One region of the Rhizobacter sp. LjRoot28 genome, then DNA from elsewhere that is predicted to be linked to it. Evidence: predicted binding sites of a transcription regulator. Region 1 holds the regulator's gene; each other region holds the start of a gene.
The links. The regulator FliA, encoded in region 1, starts transcription of late flagellar genes. The targets are predictions, from matches to a motif close to CTAAAGTTTNNNNNNNNNNNGCCGNTA.

Region 1 (6,125 bases):
CGCTCCATCATCGAATGCCTGGCCGAGCACGCCTCGGTGGTGAGCGACCCGGCCGAACTGGCCCGCCGCATCCGCATCTCGCTGGCCCCGTCCATCGTCCAGCAGATCTACGGCCCGGTGCAGGAGCTCGACGTCATCGCCCTCGAGCCCGAGCTCGAGCGCATCGTCACCCAGGCCCTCAATTCGCCACACGGCGCCGCCCTCGACCCCGGGGTGGCCGATACCCTGGCTCGCAGCGCCGCCGAGTCCGCCAAGCGCCAGGAAGATTTGGGCCACCCGGCCTGCCTGCTGGTGCCCGACCTGATCCGAGCGCCGATGGCCCGCCTGCTCAAGCGCGCCGCCCCCCGCCTGCGGGTGCTCGGCCACAGCGAGATTCCCGAGACGCATTCGATCCGCATCGGCTCGATCATCGGAGGCACCTCATGACACCGGCTTCCGCTGAGTTCCCGTCCGGTCCGGCTGACCGCGCTGCATCCCTTTCGAAGTTTTCCCGCCTTGGAGGCAACACATGAACGTCAAACGTTTTACCGCGCGGACCTCGCGCGACGCCCTGACCCTGGTGCGCCAGGCGTTTGGCGATGACGCCGTCGTGCTGTCCACCAAGCCCTGCGCCGAAGGCATCGAGGTGCTGGCCATGGGGCCGGAAGGCATCCAGCAGATCGAGCGCATGTCAGCATCCATCCCGGCCGCCCAGCCTGCTGCACGCCCCGCGGCGGCCCGTCCGGCGGCCAAGCCCGCCGCCCGTCCGGCCGCCCAGCCGGCGCCGGCCCAGGACGAGGTCAGCGACGACGTGGCCCGCCTGTCGATGAGCACGCTGTCCTTCCAGGACTATGTGCGCGAGCGCATGCTCAAGCGCCGCCAGGCCGCCCTGCGTGCCGAGCAGCGCGCCCAGGAACCCACCTTCCACGCCGAGCCCGAGCAGTTGCCCGTGGCCCTCGAGCAGCGCCTGGCGGCTCGCCAGTCCGCCCCGGTCATGCCCGCGGCGTCCCGTCCGGCCATGCCGGTGGAAGCGGCACCCCCCGCCCCGGTCGCTCCGGTCGCCCGCCCGCAGGCCGCGCGCCACGAACTGCCCGGCATGCGCGACATGCTGGCCGAGCCGGTCGCCCCGGTGGCCGCGATGGCCCAGCCGGTGCCGTCGCTGGCGGACGCCGGCCTGAACGCCTCCATGGCCACCAGCCGCCGCGAGCAGCAGGACATGATGAACGAGCTGCGCTCGATGAAGGGCCTGATCGAAGACCGCTTCGGCGCCCTGGCCTTCATGGAAAAGCTGCAGCGCAATCCGGCGCAGGCCCACCTGATCCAGAAGCTGCTCGACTGCGGCTTCTCGCCCGCCCTCATCCGCAAGCTCACCGAAAGCCTGCCGAGCGACGTCACCGACGAGTCCGCCTGGGCCGCCAACGTGCTCGAGCGCAACCTGCTCACCGGCGAGGCCGAGCCGGCCCTGGAAGACCAGGGCGGCGTCTACGCCATGATCGGCTCCACCGGCGTGGGCAAGACGACGAGCACCGCCAAGATCGCCGCCGCATTCGCCACCAAGTACGGCGCCGCCAACCTGGGCCTCATCACGCTGGACGCCTACCGGGTGGCCGCTCATGAACAGCTGCGTGCCTATGGCCGCATCCTCGGCGTGCCGGTGCACACCGCCCACGACCGCGCTTCCCTCGAGGACCTGCTCGAGCTGCTGTCGTCCAAGAAGATGGTGCTGATCGACACCGCCGGCATGGCCCAGCGCGACAGCCGCACCCGCGAGCTGCTCGACATGCTCAGCCACCGCTCCATCCAGAAGCTGCTGGTGGTGAACGCCTCCGCCCAGGGCGAGACCATCGAGGACGTGATGCTGGCCTACCAGGCGTCGGCCTGCAAGGGCATCGTGCTGTCGAAGATGGACGAGGCGGTGAAGCTGGCCCCGGCCCTCGACGCCGTGATCCGCCACAAGCTGAAGGTGGTCGGCGTGGCCAACGGCCAGCGCGTGCCCGAAGACTGGCACCGGCTGTCGTCGCATGCGCTGGTGCACCGTGCGCTGCGGGCCAACGTGAACCCGGCCTACCGCATCGACGCCGATGACGTGAGCCTCATCTTCACGGCTCGACAGCAAGCCCAGCGCCCCCGCCCGACGCTGCACGCCTGAGCCCGACGCCACCTTCACACCACACGAACCGACGAACGCCGCCGCCATGCACGACGACTACCACGATTCGCAGTATCCCCAGGACCAGGCACACGGGCTGCGCCAGCTGTTCGCCCATGCCCGCGTGCGCATGGTGCCGGTCGTCGCCAACCCGCACATGGCCTTCGGCGGTGTGATGCTCGAGCGGCTGTGCACCGCCTTCGCGGAGCAGGGCGCCCAGGTGATGGTGGTCGATGCCTCGGACCGCGCCCCCAGTCCGGACGAACTCTCGGTGATGGACCTGGGCGAATGCATCGAGACGCTGTCACCCCAGGTGTCGTACATGGCTGCCCGCGGCCTGCCCCTGCGCTACGTGGACGCCACCGGGTCCACCGCCGCCTTCCTTCAAGCGGTGGCGGATGCCGCGCCGCACGTGGACGTGATGCTGGTGCATGCGACCGAGTCGGACCTCTGCCGCCTCTTCATGCGCAGCGAGGCGCGTCCCCTGCTGCTCGCCGACGACCGGCCGGCCAGCGTGACCCATGCCTATGCCGCCATGAAGCTGCTGACGCAGCGCGCCCACCTGATGGTGCACGACCTGCTGCTGTGTGCGGCCCCCACGTCCCCTCGCGTGGAGCGCATTGCCGCGCAGGTCGCCAGCTGCGCCGACAGCTTCCTCGGTGCCGTGCTGCGCGACTGGTTGCACGTCGACCCCGCCTCGGACGCCCGCGAAGCGCCCACGCCCGCACTGCGCCGCTGGGCGCGTGAAGTCCTGTCGCCGGTCGCGATGCCCCATGCCGGCCTGGCGATGGCCGGCCGCCGCGGCGCCTCGTCGCAGCATGTTTTGAATTGACCTCTCGGAGCCACCATGTACACCGCCAAAGGCCAACTTGATGTCAATACGATGCTCAAGCAGTACAGCCCGCTCGTGCGCCGGCTGGCCCACCAGATGATTGCCAAGCTGCCGGCGAACGTCGAGCTCGACGACCTGATCCAGGTCGGCATGATCGGCCTCACCGATGCACTCAGCCGCTTCGACGCCCAGCAGGGCGTGCAGTTCGAGACCTTCGCCACCCAGCGCATCCGGGGCGCCATGCTCGATGAACTGCGGGGCAACGACTACCTGTCGCGCGGCATCCGCAAGCAGCAGCGCAGCATCGAGACCGCCGTCCACAAGCTCGAGCAGAAGCTCGGGCGCGCACCGGCCGAAAGCGAGATCGCCCGCGAGATGGGCGTGACGCTCGTTGAGTACCAGGAACTGCTCGGCAAGGTGCGCGGCACCCAGCTGGTGTACCTGGAAGACATGAGTGGTGACGAGGGCGACAACGACTTCCTCGACCGCCACGTGGCCGACGACGGCGGCAACCCGCTCGCCCAGCTGCAGGACCATCGCATGCGCGAAGCGCTGGTCGAGGGCATCAAGACGCTGCCCGAGCGCGAGCAGTACGTGATGAGCATGTACTACGAGCACGACATGAACCTGAAGGAAATCGCCGCCGTGCTCAAGGTCACCGAGTCGCGCGTCTGCCAACTGCACAGCCAGTCCATCGCCCGCCTGCGAGTCAAGCTGCGCGAGTGGTGAGCTGAAGCCCGCCTGATCGGAGCGCACCATGTTCCAGCTGTTCAAGAAGTCGCCCACCCACATCCCGCCGACCCTGGCCGCGCTCACCGAGCCCGCGGGGGAGCCTGACCTGAAGGGCGCAGTGCGGTCCATCAGCCAGCAGGCCTCCACGATGGGCCGCGACGCCGCCGAGGTGCGGGGCCAGATCGACGACGTCATCAAGGTGTCCGCCCGCCAGGCACAGGCGGTTGCTGCGCTTGCGGGCCAGCTCCAGGACATCACGCGTGCACAGCACGACATCCGGGGCGTGGCCACCGGCAGCCTCGACGCCGTCGGCCGTGCCCGGCAGGCGGTGGCAGCGGTGGGAGACGAAGTGGCCGGCATCGTGGATTCCCTTCGCGACGTGGCCGGTGCCGCCAGCGAGATCACCCAGATCGCCCTGCAGACGCGGCTGGTCGCCTTCAACGCCTCGGTGGAAGCCAAGCGGGCCGGCGAGGCCGGACGCGGCTTCGGCGTGGTCGCCGACGCGGTCAAGGATCTGGCGTCGAAGGTCGAGCAGTCGTCCAAGGCCATCATGAGCACGGTCGGCCAGCTCGACGCCCGCATCGCCGCGCTGTCGCGCGAGATCCAGGTGAAGGAAGGCCAGGCCGAGCAGGGCGCCTTCCACACCGCGCTGCGCGACGTCGAGGGCGGCGTGTCGAGCATCAACGCAGCCGCGGACCGCAGCCGCGAGATCTGCGGCGGCCTGAACGGCCAGATGGCGGAGATCGAAACCGAGATGAACCGATCGAGCCATGCGCTCGATGCGGCGATGACGCGCAGCGAGGCCTTCCTCAAGGTATCCGAGCACCTCATCGAGCTCGTCGCCCAGTGCGGACTGCAGACCGAGGACACTCCGTTCATCGAGGCCGCCAAGGCCGCTGCCGCCGGCATCGGCGAACGCCTGGAGGAGGCGGTGCGGAGCAACGCCATCTCGATGGCCGATCTCTTCGACGAGGATTACCGGCCCCTCCCGAACACCAATCCGGCCCAGCACACCACGCGTTTCGTGACGCTGGCCGACCGCCTGTTCCCCGAGCTGCAGGAGCAGGTCCTGGCGGCGCATCCGAAGGCCGTGTTCTGCATCGCCGTCGACCGCAACGGCTACGTGCCGACGCATAACCAGCGCTATTGCCAGCCGCAGCGCGGTGACCTGGCCTGGGACACGGCCAACAGCCGCTATCGCCGCATCTTCAACGACCGCACCGGCCTGGCTTCGGCGCGCAACCAGCGTCCCTTCCTGTTGCAGACCTACCGGCGCGACATGGGCGGCGGCCGGTTCGTGCTGCTCAAGGAAGCCGCCGCTCCGATCGTCGTGAACGGCCGCCACTGGGGCGGCATGCGGCTCGCCTTCAACTTCTGAACCGATTCTTCCCGACCGTGCGTGCATCGTCCCGCACCAACCGGTTCCACTGGTAACGAAACTGCATCGTTTCTGTCAGGCAGCAGCAAGCTACGCCTCCTCAGAATCGCGGCCCTTTTCATCCTGGGTTCGTCGATGCGTTCTCGTTTCCTGCGCTGCCTCCGTGCCGCACTCGGTGCCTTCATCTCCCTCATGACCGCCGCACCTGTCCTGGCCGTGGACGGCATCGTCGACAACACCATTCTTCTTGGCATGTCCTCGCCGCTGTCGGGCCCGACCGGCGCCTACGGACGCCAGATGAAGGAGGGCATCGAGGCCTGCTTCGAGCGCGTCAATGCCAATGGTGGCGTCGCCGGCCGTCGGCTCAAGCTGGTTGCCCTCGACGACGGTTATGAAGTCGACCCCGCGGTCGCCAACGCGAGGCGCCTGATCGAGCAGGAGAAGGTCTTTGCCCTCATGGGGTTCTATGGCACGGCCTCGACCACCGCCGTGCTGCCCCTCGTGGAACGCGCCGCAGTGCCGCTCATCGGCACCATCACGGGCGCCGACTCGCTTCGAGATCCCGCCATTCGCCACATGTTCCACCTGCGTGCGAGCTACGGCAACGAGACGGAAGCGATCGTGCGGGCGCTGCAGACCCTGGGCATGACGCGCATTGCCGTGCTCTACCAGGACGATGGTTTCGGAGAGGCGGGCTTGAAGGGCATGCGGGCCGCGCTCGCCAGCCGCAAGCTCGAACCGGTGGCCGCTGCTGTCGTGCCCCGCAACTCCGTCGAGGTGGCGGCGGCCGTCAGCACCATCGCGGCAGCCAAGCCGCAGGCCGTGGTCATGGTGTCGCTGTACCGACCCACCGCAGCCTTTGTGCAGCAGCTGCGCCGCGCCGGCCTGTCACCGTACTTCGTCGCGCTGTCGCCGGTGGGCACCGACCAGCTCATCGCCGAACTCGGGGTGGAGGCCGCACGCGGCGTGCAGGTGGCCCAGGTGATTCCCTACCCGTGGGGCGACAAGTTCGCTATCGTGCGTGACTACAAGCGCGACCTCGCCGCGCATTCCCG
Region 2 (6,125 bases), 390 kb from region 1:
AAAGGTACTCCCCGGCACGGTGAGCACGGGCACGCCCGCCCAGAGGGACTCGCTTGCCGTGGTGTGCGCATTGCACGGCCACGTGTCGAGAAAGAGGTCGGCGCAGCGAAGACGTGCGATGTGGTCGGCCATGAGCGCTTTCGGGGCAAAGTGCACCCGGCCGGGCTCGACGCCCCGCCGGTGCAATTCGGCTCGAAGGTTCCGTTCTCCTTGGTCGTTCCAGGCGAGGAGCCAGAGCACCGCTTTCGGCGCCCCAGCCAAGATGCGAGCCCAGGCGTCCACGACGGCCGGATTGATCTTGTAGATCTGATTGAAGGAGCACAGCACCACCGCGTCATGGGGCAGGCCGCAAGCGGCTCGCCCAGGAGACGGGGGAAGAGGGCGCTGTCGATCGTTCGGCTGGTAGGACCAGGGCATCTGGGCGATCTTCTCGCTGAAGTCGGCCTCGGCCGACAGCGGGGTCACCACGGGATCGCCGATCACATAGTCGATGTAGTCGGCGCCCGTGGTGCCCGGATACCCGAGGTAGCTTGCCTGGACTCGCGCGGGCCGCGCCGCCAACACCTCGAAGCGGCTGTCACGTGTGTGGCCCTTCAAATCGACGAGGATGTCGATGCCGTCGCTGCGAATGCGCTTGGCAAGTGATCCGTTATCCAGCGCGCCCACGTCCACGAAGCGGTCGCAGGCTGCAGACACTCGCTTTTGCAGCGGCGAACCATCGTGCCGACTGTGGGAATACAGGATCACTTCGAATGTGGTCGTATCGCGCTGCTCGAGCAACTCGGCCATGAGGACGGCGGTCGCGTGGTTGTAGAAGTCGCTCGACAGATATCCGATCCGGATGCGGCCCGCTGACCGTCGCTTCGGTAGGGGCGGCAGGCGAGGAACGGTGGCACCCAAGGCTCGGGACCGAACGGCACCGACCTTCAATTGCTCCGCCGGACTGCAGTCGATCGAGATGAAGCTGAACGGAGACAGCAAGTTGCCGTTGGGCTGCTGCAGATCGCCGATGGTGGCTCGCAACCCGGCCGTTTCGTCTGCTCGATGGGCCCATTGGCACGCCTGGGCGCTCTCGTGGACCAGCAGGGCGAGCGACATGGCCCGGATGCTGCCCTCGTCTAGCGCAGCCGCGGTGCGGAAACACTCTGCCGCCTCTTCCTTCATGTGCAGATCCTTGAACGTCAATCCAAGTCTGTAGTGAACCAGTGGGGCGTCGATCTTCAGGGCAAGTGCGCCAAAGAACACATCGATGGCTTCCCGAAGTCGTCCGGCACTGAAGAGGGCGATGCCGTGGGCCGACAACAGGTCGTGGTCGCGAGGCACCTCGGGAGACAGGCGCTCGAAGCAGGCGGCCGCTTCGTTGAAGCGATGTTGTGCCGACAGGCAATCAGCCAGCAGCTGGCAGGCGAGTGGCGATGCGGGGTCGATGTCGTATGCCCGGGTGGCCGAGGCGATGGCCGCGTCGACCTGATGATCACGCGTCTGCGCGCGAGCGAGGTTGATCCACACGAGCGCGTCATCAGGGGCGAGCGAGGACGCCCGAGCGAATTCGCTGATGGCTGCCGACCAGCGGCGCGCATTCGCGTGCGCGATGCCTGCATTCCAGTGCTGCTGTGCCCGGTGGGCGTTGCGGTGAGTGTCCATGGGATGACCGTCGGTTCGGAGCGGACAGTCTAGGGACGAGCGGCCCGGCGCAAAGGCCGGAGGAAGTGCGCAAAAGCTGCGTACTTCTTGCAGGCCGGCCCCATCTATAGAGGGCGCCGCGTTGTCCTTGGCGCGTGTCCGACGCTTCGGCGTCCGGGGCGGATCAGGGGCCCGGCTCGGATGGCGCGTCGTCCAATGTAGGGCGGGAGTGGCCGATCGTGCGAGGTTTGGGTACTTCGTCACGGAAATTCGTGAAAGCCCTTTCTTCCGAGTGATAGGCAGAAATCTCGCCCTCAAGTTCATCGGGCCTGCCCCGATAACTGCTTCAACGCGCTCGCCAACTTTTTTCAACGAGTACGTGGTCCGGTTAGCCGGCCGATGAAGGGAACCCTCGGGGACCTCGATTCAGCGGTTGACTAGCGTCGGGCACCTCAGTCGCAGTCGGTTCCGCAGCGGGCGGCGACTGAACGTCCGGCGCTGTTGCCGGGAGTTATCGGAAACCATAGGAGATATTGAAATGGCACAGGTCATCAACACCAACATCGGTTCGCTCAACGCCCAGCGCAACCTGGTCTCTTCGCAATCGTCGCTGGCCCAGTCCATGCAGCGCCTGTCCTCGGGTCTGCGGATCAACTCCGCCAAGGATGACGCCGCCGGCCTGGCCATCGCCGAGCGCATGAACGCCCAGGTCCGTGGCATGAACGTCGCGGTTCGCAACGCCAACGACGGCATCTCGCTGGCCCAGACGGCCGAAGGCGCTCTGTCCAAGGTGGGTGACTCCCTGCAGCGGATGCGCGAACTTGCTGTGCAGGCGCGCAACTCGACGAACAGCAAGGACGACAAGGACTCGCTGAACAAGGAATTCGCAGAACTGCAGAAGGAAATCACCCGCGTTCTCGGCGGCACGACCTTCAACGGCAGCACCATCCTCGGCAAGGAAGCCACGGACCTGACGTTCCAGGTGGGCGCGAACACCACGAGCGACGACGTGATTGAAGTGTCCACCTCGAACATGGCTTCGGACACGACGATCGAAGACGTGACGACCGGCGCCTCGATTGACAAGGATTCGACGGCCGGCTCCATCAAGACCGTGATCGACAACATCGACAAGGCGATCGACACGATCAACAACACCCGTGCCAAGTTCGGTGCCATGCAGTCGCGCTTCGATGCAGTGATCTCCAACCTGCAGCAATCGGTCGAGAACCAGTCCGCAGCCCGCAGCCGCATCATGGACGCCGACTTCGCGTCGGAAACGGCGAACATGTCTCGAGCGCAGATCCTGCAGCAGGCCGGCAACGCGATGATCGCGCAAGCCAACCAGGCTCCCCAACAGGTGCTGTCGCTGCTGCGCTAATCGACGTCGACTTCCCTGGCCGGGAGGCCGGGGAGCCGAGTTCGAAGGCGGAAATGGAGGGGTGAATCCCTTCATTTCCGCCTTTCGCATTGGGGCGCCCCTTTCAGAATCGCTATCACGGGTCTGCGGTGCGAATTGCCGGCCTTGTGCGCCGCCACATGGGAGTGATCCTGATGCGGCGGAACGCAATGCCGGCTTCGAGCCGGGAGTCACACGATTCTTGAAGGAGTGCTTTCATGCCACAGACGATCAATACGAACATCGCGTCGCTGAACGCGCAACGAAACCTCAACGCGTCCCAGAGTTCGCTGGCGACTTCCATGCAACGCTTGTCGTCGGGCCTGCGAGTCAACTCCGCCAAAGACGACGCTGCCGGCCTTGCAATTGCCGAGCGCATGAACGCTCAGGTCCGTGGCATGAACGTCGCGGTTCGCAACGCCAACGACGGCATCTCGCTGGCCCAGACGGCCGAAGGCGCTCTGTCCAAGGTGGGAGACTCGCTCCAGCGCATGCGTGAACTCGCCGTGCAGGCCCGAAACTCCACGAACAGCAAGGACGACAAAGACTCGCTCAACAAGGAGTTCCGCGAGCTCCAGAGCGAGATCTCGCGCATCCTGAGCGGCACGACGTTCAACGGCCAGGCGATTCTCGGCAGCGCCGCAACTGCGCTGACCTTCCAGATCGGCGCGAACACGACTGCCGATGACACCATCACGGTCACGACGACGAACATGGCGTCCGACACCACGATCGAGGCGGTGACCACCGGCGTGTCGATCGACAAGGACTCCACCGCGGGCTCCATCAAGACGGTGATCGACAACATCGACGACGCGCTGGACACGATCAACAACACCCGTGCGACCTTCGGTGCCACCCAGTCGCGTTTCGATGCGGTGATCTCGAACCTGCAGCAGGCAGTGGAGAACCAATCCGCTGCACGGAGCCGAATCATGGACGCGGACTTCGCCGCGGAGACCGCGGCCCTTTCGCGAGCGCAGATTCTTCAGCAAGCGGGCAATGCGATGGTGGCTCAAGCCAACCAATTGCCTCAGCAGGTGCTGTCGTTGCTGCGCGGCGGCTGATCTTCCGCGAGCTGATGGGGCGCCGAGGGCCCTGAATCATCCGCCGATCCTGTCTCCGGGGTCGGGGCCGATGGCGGTCGTCGGTTGCAACAAGGTGTATCAGCGGCTCAAGTTCTGAAAAGAGCCGTCGAAAACGGATCATCTGGGGAACCCCCCTAATGATCCGTTTCTGTTTCTATCGAGCAACCGGAGGTCGCCATGGCAATTTCGTCGACAGGTCTGGGCAGTGGTCTGGACGTGGAATCCATCGTTTCATCGCTCATGGCGGTCGAACGGCGGCCGGCCTCGCTGTTGCAAACCGCAGCGACCACGATGAAGTCGCAGTTGTCGACCTACGGGCAGTTGCAAAGCCATGTCTCGACCTTTCAGGACAAAGCGCGCGCGCTCAATTCGCTAACCCTCTGGTCCGGAACGACAGCAACCTCGAGCGATGCCAACGTCGCGTCGGTCACCACGGGTGAAGGTGCCCCGGTTGGAAGCTACAGCCTGCTCGTGAAGGACCTGGCGAACGCACAGACTGCGAGTTCCCCGGCGTTCCCGTCGAAGGATCACCTCATGGGCGCGGGGAAGTTGACCATCGAGCTTGGAAGCTGGACCGGCGATCCCGCCACCTTCGGACTGAAGGCCGGCACGACATCCGTGACGGTTGACATCGGTCCCGGTGAAAGCAGCCTTGCCGCAGTGCGCGACAAGATCAATGCGGCCGGTGCCGGCGTGACGGCGACCGTGATCTACGACGCGAGTGGTGCGCGACTCTCGATTCGCTCGACCCAAACGGGTGCCGAGAACGGCTTTCGCATCAGCGCCGAGGAACAAGAGCCGGGTGCCGGAGGACTCGGCCTCGCGAAGTTGGCCTTTGATCCCGAGGACGGGACCGTGTCTGGCCTGTCGCTCAACCAGTCGGCCACCAACGCCCGGGCGACCTTGAATGGCATCGACATCGAATCGGCATCGAATACGCTCACGGACGTGGCCGATGGGATGACCATCAAGCTGCTGAAGAAGTCGGCAAGCCCGATTGATCTGCAGGTTGCTCAGGACACCGAATCAATGAAGACCAAGGTGACCGAGTTCGTGAACGCCTACAACGAACTGTCCAAGTTCATTGCCACGCAAACCAAGTACAACGCCGACAGCAAGACCGCCGGGAAGCTGCAGGGGGATCGGACGGTGATCGGCCTGCAATCGCAGCTGCGCGAGATCCTGCGGGGAACCAGCACTGCGCCGAGCGCACTGCGTTCTCTGTCCGACGCCGGCCTGGAGGTCCAGAAGGATGGGACGATCAAGCTCGAAAGCAAGAAGCTGGATGCAGCGCTTGCCACTCCGGCGGAGCTCCGCAAGCTGATGTCCAGCTCCGATCTGAGCAACGAGACATCGTCCGGCATCGTCTTTCGGTTTGCGAAATTGGCCGACAGCATCCTTGGCACGGAAGGCCCCCTGGAGTCGCGGACATCAGGAATCCAGTCGAGCATCGACCGCAACAACAAGCGCGTCTCCGACATGGAAACTCGGCTGGCTCAGACGGAGAAGCGCATCCGCGCGCAATACCAGTCGCTCGACGCAAACATGGCAAAGCTCAGCGGCCTGAGCAGCTATGTGAGCGGGCAGCTGGCCGCGCTGAGCCGGAACAGCTGAAAGCGGTGCAAGGACGGGCCGCCGAACAGCCCCGCCTTCTCCCCGTTCTTCGGTACATCGCGCAGCGCACCAAGGCCTAGACTTTGAGAGAGCGGTCCGTTCCGGATCGCCCCTCGAGTTGCCAGGAGCGCGATTGCCATGAAGGCCCAGTCACCGCAAGTTTCCTCACTGGATGAGCGCGTCGTTGCGTCGACGGTGAGTCACCGATGTACCGCCCCTCTGGGTGAGGACGCCAGTGTGTCCGCCCCTGCCGGCCTCACGGTGGAGGAACGCCTCGCTGAGATCGAGGGCTTCAACACGAACTTGAGCGGAATGGTCGAGTCGCTGGTCGACACCATCCTTCACTTGCGCAACCACGACCTTCACAAGCTCCAGGGCCGCGTGGCAGCGCTCGAACAAGA
Region 3 (6,125 bases), 400 kb from region 1:
TCGTGGTTGGCCTGGCGGGCGTCGTCGGGCGGACCCCAGCACAGGTCCGCTCGCCGGGCGATGTGACCCTTGTCCAGCGGGTTGTGCCGGTACAGCGCATCGGTCAACTGGTAGGCTTCCAGGTCGCCACGGCGATCGGTGCGAAAGCTGGTTCGCTTGAGCCGCTTGAATTGGCTGCCGTCGATGTTCCAGGCCACGCACAGCGGGTACTTGCGCGAGCGGCTCAGCCACACCGAGAAGTGGCAGTAGCGCAGCTCGGCCTCGCCCTCCAGGGTCGCGAGGTCGCGGGTATGGATGCGGCTGAACGTCGGCGGGTCGATCGGGAAGTCGAGGAATCCGTTGTCGAAGCCGTGCCGCGCCGCCAGGCCGTCGCCGAGCCGCTGGAGGCGCGAGCCGGCTGGCAGCGGCTCCACTTCCAGGGCCGTCATGACCGAGGTTGCGTAGCAGGCGAGCGCGAATTCGGCGTCGGTGCCATCGGCGTCGCCTGCGAAGTGCAGGCCCAGCATCACCCCGGTGGGCTTGTTCCGCGCGCCCATCGCCAGCCACGCCGCGCCGGAGTCACCGCCTCGGGAGATCTCGCCGTCGGCCGGTGCGGCGGTCTCGTCGATTCCGATCTCGAACCCGCCGATGACCGACGGCGACCCCGTGCCGTAGTCGAGGCGGGTGTTCACCTCGATGCGGACCACCACACCCTGCGTCACCCCGGTGGTGCGACCGCTCTTGATCACCTTGTCGCCCAGTTCGGGGTCTCCGACCGCCACGATGGGCAGGCCCAGGCCCAGGACCTCGTTGGCCATCTCGCGGTTGGCGATGCTCGCGATGGCACAGTCACCCGCGGCGCCGAGGTGACTGCGCAGCAGGCGGCCCACCTTGTTGGCCTGCACCCGGTTGTCGTCGTGCTGGCCCGGCTGGACGACGTCGACGCCGATGTCGGCGTCGGGCCCGTGCAGCACGTGCCAGTTGGACAGCATCACGGTGCGACCCGTGGTGCAGTCGCGCACGAGGGCGCCGAGCGTGCCCGCCGTCGTGTGCAGGTTGCCCACGCTCAGCCCGGGCTGGAGCACTGCGGCGCGCAGCTTGCGCGGGTCTTTCGGGGTGAGTTCCACCTGCACGTAGGCCGGGGCGTAGGTGCGCTCGATGACGTCCGTCGGGACCAGCACGCCGCCGATGTCGATGGCCGGTGGAATGCGCGCGCTGCCCAGGGCCTCGATGGATTCCGGGGCCACCTTGCGGTCCACCGTGAACTGCAGCGCCAGCTGCCGGGTGGCGGCGCCGTCGACCAGCTTGTAGCCGATGCCCACGCTGGTGACGTTCGGATCCTGCAGCAGCTGGGCGCTGCGCGTGCGCACGAAGGCGCGCAGGCGGTCGAGCAGCTCGGCGGAGTCCGCCCGGGTGGGGTTTCGCTTGCGCGGGGTCTTGGTCGGGGCGGCCTTGCGCCTGCCGGTGGATTCAGCCATGTCGAGCTCCCTGGTTGATGCGATCGAGCGGCTCGCGTCCCGATGGAACCCCGGGTGATCACGCGATGCCGGTCCTCGGCCGGCGCGCCTGCGCCGGACGGGTCCCATCTTCCATGGAGTGCAGTCGGCTGTCCACCGCGCAGCTGCGACGCCGCAGACCCGGTGCGCCGCGCACCGGTTGCTTGGCGCTCAGCCGGTCTGCCGGGCAGCAGCCGCGTCGATGGCCCGACGGACTTCGGAGACGACCAACGCCGGCTCGCTGAACTGGGGAAAGTGGCCGCTGCGATGTGCCAGCACCTGCCGGCCTAGCGGCGACAGCGTGGCCAGGCGCTGCTGGTGCAAGGCACGCAGGCGCCGCGCCTCGACCGGCGTGGCCCATGCCAGTGCGGGGGACTGGCCGGTGATGACGGTGAGGGGCCGCGGAGGGAAGTCGGGTGCCGCCCGCAGTTGCTCCACGGTGGTGGCGACGTGTCGCACCTCTGCGTGTGGATGCTGGGGCGACACCCGGTCGAGCAGCGCCTTCAGGCCCCGCTGCAGTCCGTTCTCGTGGCGGGCCATTGCGGAAGGATCGTCCGGAGCGGTGGCCTCCACCATCACGACGGCGGCCACTTCGTCGGGGTGGTGCCGTGCCATCAGGTTCGCGATCAGGCCGCCGAACGAATGCGCCACCAGCACCCATGGCGGCGCCATGCCGGCGGCCTGAAGCAGGCCGCGGAGCGAACCGACCAGATGCAGCCCGTCCTGCGCGGCGGCTGGCGCGCTGCTGCGACCGAGCCCCGGGCGGTTGTAGGCCAGGACGGTGGCAACCGCCGTCATGGCGTCGAAGACCTTGTGCCAGCCTTCGATGGGTGCTCCGGCGCCGCCGATCAGGACCACCCGGGCGGGGGCCTGGCCAGCGACGACGTACTCGAGTTCTTCCTCGCCGACCCGGGCTGTTCTTCGGGGAGGCAATGGACCCATGGCGCGCTCCGATGTGTGTGCGTGATGACGGTGGGCAGGCAGTCGGCGCGGTTGCACCGCGGCTTCAGCCCGTCGCGGCGCGCAGCGTAGCACCGCGCAGCGCGCGCCGTCTCATGATCGCGTCGCCGTGGTGGGCGGTGGCGCGATCCCCGCGAGGCGAATGGCGCTGCCGCTTCGCACGGTGTCTGGGGGCGTCGACGGCGTCACGGGCGCGAAGCCGGTTCCACCAAGCCAACGGCAAACGCCCCTCGGCGAGGGGCGTTGCAGGGAGGCGGCAGGGCGGTGACCGCCCAGACGTGTTCAGGCCTGGAGGTTGGTGCCTCGGCCGGCACGGTCGGCTTGCCCACTGGCGCCATAGACCGCGGCCGGTGAGGCGCGCGGCATGAGCACGTCGATGGCGCGGTCGAGCGCGGCCGTGGCACGCGCCAGCGACTCTCGCTGCGACGCCACGAGTCCGCTCGCCCGCATGAGGCGGTCGCGCAAGGCGGGGGGCACCTGCCCGGATCGGGCCGCATGGGTGAAGTGGTCGACGGCACGCGCCAGGGCGCGGTGCAGTTCGGACGCGTGGTGATCGACGGCCCCCATGTCGTTGGCACGCAAGGAATCGCCCAGCGAACTCAACTGGGTTTCGACCGCCGCGAGCGTGGTCTCGAGTTCCTGGCCCGCACCGAGGGGCGGGAGGAGGTCGGGTCGATTCACCGGGTTCGGCATGTCGGGCTCTGGTACAGCGTTGGAGGGGCAAGGGCGCGCAAGCGCCCGGTTCAGTGCTGGGGCTTGCCGAGGAGTTCGCGGGCGTTGGCCAACAGCTTGTCGGCGATGGCACCTGCGTTCACTTGGAACTTGCCTTCAGCGATGGCTTGCGAAATGCGGGCCACCTTCTCGGCATCGAAGTCGCCGGAGACGGCGTCGGTGCTCGAGAGCAGTTGTGTCGCGGCGGACGACAGGGCGACCTGGCTGCTCGCTTCGACAGGGGTTTCGGGCGCGGCGACCGTCTGCGGCTTGGCGCCGGCGGGGGTTGCAGTGCGACCAGGGGCGACCGGCGCCGGAGCGCCGACAGTTTTGTCCGTGGGGTTGCCAATCTTCATGGTTTGCTCCTTGGGAGGGGTGTCAAAGCCCCCGTCCTTTCAACATGAACGGTATTTCGACCCGTCCCAAGGCAACTTTAGAGGTATTTGCGGCTGCGGTTGCGATCGGTTTCGTTTTCACAATGTGATCTCCACCACGCCCTCATCGACCGGTTGGCCGGTGACGACTTTGCCGCTGTCCGTGCGGATTCGCACGGTCTGGCCTTCCATCCCGGCGGCGAGCGCCTGGCCGCTGCCGGTGATGGCGAAGCCGTCGCCCAGCGCGCGCACCTTGACGGTGTCGCCGGGCGCAAACCACTGCCGGCTCTTGAGGGCCGCCTGCCGCAGGCTCTCGCCCGCAGGCAGCGCCTGCGCCAGCGTGCGGCCCACCGCCACGGCGGCCTCGCCGATGGCCGGGCTGCGGTGCTCGCCCAGGTTGATTTCGGCGGGCCGCAGGTCGGCTTGAGCGATGACATGGCCGGCGGGCAGCGGGCGGGCCGCCACGAGGCCGGGCCCGAAGACATCGACGGTCACGGGCAGGTAGACGTTCCAGTGAGTGGCGCCCTGGGTGCAACGCAAGCCTACCCGGGCGCGGCCCCACAGGCGGATGCCTTGCGGTATGTAGGGCTCCACGCGTTCGCAGGGCGCCAGGCGCAGCCGCGGGTCGAGCTGGCCGAGGGTGACCTCCACGCGCGGCGTGGACGGGCCCACCACGCGGGTGCGCACCAGCTCGAGAACCTCTTCCCTCAGGGCATCGGCCAGGGCCGGCGACTGCGCATGAGCCGGCGCCATGACAACGACGGCCTGGACGCCTGAGAACCCGATCGCGAGGCCGAGCGCGCGCAGGCTCCGCCCGATGCCGCGGACGAGGGAGCGGAGGGCGATGACCAGCCGAAGGCGCAGGGATGACAGGGTGAAGTTCACCCGAGCACTGTACGGGCCGGCAGGGGAGGGCGGCTTTCGAATAGGGCAGGAAAGGGGCTGCTATTCGCGCTTATGTTTTCGCCGCCGCTGCCCACAATCCATTCCATCGCCCGATCCGGGTGTCCGCCAGGGAAGCCCCATGCTGAACCGACTCACTGCCACGCTCGACTTCCACGGCCAGGCCCTCAGCCTGCGCTCGGAGCGCCAGCGCCTGATCGCCAGCAACATCGCCAACGCCGACACCCCAGGCTACGTGGCACGCGACATGAACTTCGCCCAGGCGCTGCGCGAAGCCACCGGCCAGCAGGCTTCGGCCGGCCTCAACGCCACTCGCCCGGGGCACATCGCCACCACGGCCGGCACGGCGCGCGCTGAGGCCAACCTCGAGTACGCGGTGGCCAGCCAACCCAACCTCGACCGCAACACCGTCGACATGGACCGTGAGCGCGCCAATTTCGCCGACAACTCGGTCCGCTATGAAGCCACGCTGCGGTTCATCAACGGCAACGTGCGCACCATGACCGACGCCATCAAGGGTCAATGACCATGAGCATGTTCCAGGTCTTCAACGTCACCGGCAGCGCGATCAGCGCGCAGTCGCAGCGCCTCAACGTCGTCGCCTCCAACCTCGCCAACGCCGACACGGTCGCCGGCCCCGACGGCTCGGCCTACAAGGCGCGCCAGGTCACCTTCCAGGCCGAACTGATGGGCCAGATGGGCGACGCCATGAGCACGGGCGTCAAGGTGAGCAACATCACCGAAGACCAGACGCCCGGCCGCCGCGTGCACGACCCCAAGCACCCGCAGGCCGACGCCGAGGGCTACGTCACCTACAGCAACGTGAACCCGGTGGAGGAGATGGTCAACATGATCTCCGCCTCGCGCTCGTACCAGAACAACATCGAAGTCATGAACACGGCCAAGAGCCTGTTGCTCAAGACCCTGCAGATGGGCCAGGGCTGACGCCCTGATCGCCTGACCCCGAGGACACACCATGGCCGCCGTCGGTTCCATCAACTCTTCCACGCTCGCCGACCTGAACGGCGCCAGCACCACCGCCGCGGCGAACGATCCCGGCAGCGCCGAGCGCTTCCTCAAGCTGCTCGTGGCGCAGATGCAGAACCAGGATCCGCTCAGCCCGATGGACAACGCCCAGGTGACGAGCCAGATCGCCCAGATCAACACCGTGAGCGGCATCGAGAAGCTCAACGGCACGGTGCAGGGCCTGTCCGGCCAGTTCTCCCAGATGCAGGCGCTGCAGGGTGCAGCACTGGTGGGTCGCGAGGTCGTGGTGCCGGGCAACGCGCTCACCGTCAAGGACGGCGTCGGTCGCGGCACGTTCGAACTGAACGCGGCGGCCGACAAGGTCCAGGTCGAGGTGCTCAACGCCGCAGGCACCGTCATCGAGACCTTCCAGCTCGGTGCTCGGCCGGCCGGCATCGGCGACTTCGACTGGAAGCCCGCCAGCACCGCCGGGGCCACCTCCTTTCGCGTGACGGCCACCGCCGATGGCGCCGCACTCACCCCCACGGCCCTCGTGCGCGACACCGTGCGCGCCATCAGCACCGTCGGCAACCAGCTGACCCTCGAGCTGAAGAACAGCGGACAAGTGGCCTACGGCGCCGTTCGCTCCTTCACCTGATCGTCACCCGATTTTCACCCGCTTTCCCCGGCGCTTCGCGTCACCAGCCAGGAACATCCCATGAGCTTCCAGCAAGGT

Region 2: a site for FliA is predicted at 4,196-4,222, ahead of fliD (flagellar filament capping protein FliD). Genes of this name have one in related genera too.
Region 3: a site for FliA is predicted at 3,557-3,583, ahead of flgM (flagellar biosynthesis anti-sigma factor FlgM). Genes of this name have one in related genera too.

What each region holds. Positions count from the first base shown of each region.
Region 1 is NZ_CAXUQC020000001.1:584,427-590,551, forward strand. It holds gene flhA (flagellar biosynthesis protein FlhA) at 1-426, shown strand, start outside; gene flhF (flagellar biosynthesis protein FlhF) at 509-2,128, shown strand; gene ACSQ2F_RS02785 (MinD/ParA family ATP-binding protein) at 2,175-2,960, shown strand; gene ACSQ2F_RS02790 (RNA polymerase sigma factor FliA) at 2,976-3,689, shown strand; gene ACSQ2F_RS02795 (methyl-accepting chemotaxis protein) at 3,718-5,070, shown strand; gene ACSQ2F_RS02800 (ABC transporter substrate-binding protein) at 5,263-6,125, shown strand, end outside.
Region 2 is NZ_CAXUQC020000001.1:977,933-984,057, forward strand. It holds gene ACSQ2F_RS04685 (O-linked N-acetylglucosamine transferase family protein) at 1-1,995, opposite strand, end outside; gene ACSQ2F_RS04690 (flagellin) at 2,162-3,004, shown strand; gene ACSQ2F_RS04695 (flagellin domain-containing protein) at 3,241-4,089, shown strand; gene fliD (flagellar filament capping protein FliD) at 4,288-5,724, shown strand; gene ACSQ2F_RS04705 (CDP-glycerol glycerophosphotransferase family protein) at 5,863-6,125, shown strand, end outside.
Region 3 is NZ_CAXUQC020000001.1:988,212-994,336, forward strand. It holds gene ACSQ2F_RS04730 (DNA/RNA non-specific endonuclease) at 1-1,457, opposite strand, end outside; gene ACSQ2F_RS04735 (alpha/beta fold hydrolase) at 1,647-2,417, opposite strand; gene ACSQ2F_RS04740 (hypothetical protein) at 2,718-3,128, opposite strand; gene flgM (flagellar biosynthesis anti-sigma factor FlgM) at 3,179-3,502, opposite strand; gene flgA (flagellar basal body P-ring formation chaperone FlgA) at 3,620-4,405, opposite strand; gene flgB (flagellar basal body rod protein FlgB) at 4,545-4,949, shown strand; gene flgC (flagellar basal body rod protein FlgC) at 4,952-5,368, shown strand; gene ACSQ2F_RS04765 (flagellar hook assembly protein FlgD) at 5,400-6,047, shown strand; gene flgE (flagellar hook protein FlgE) at 6,108-6,125, shown strand, end outside.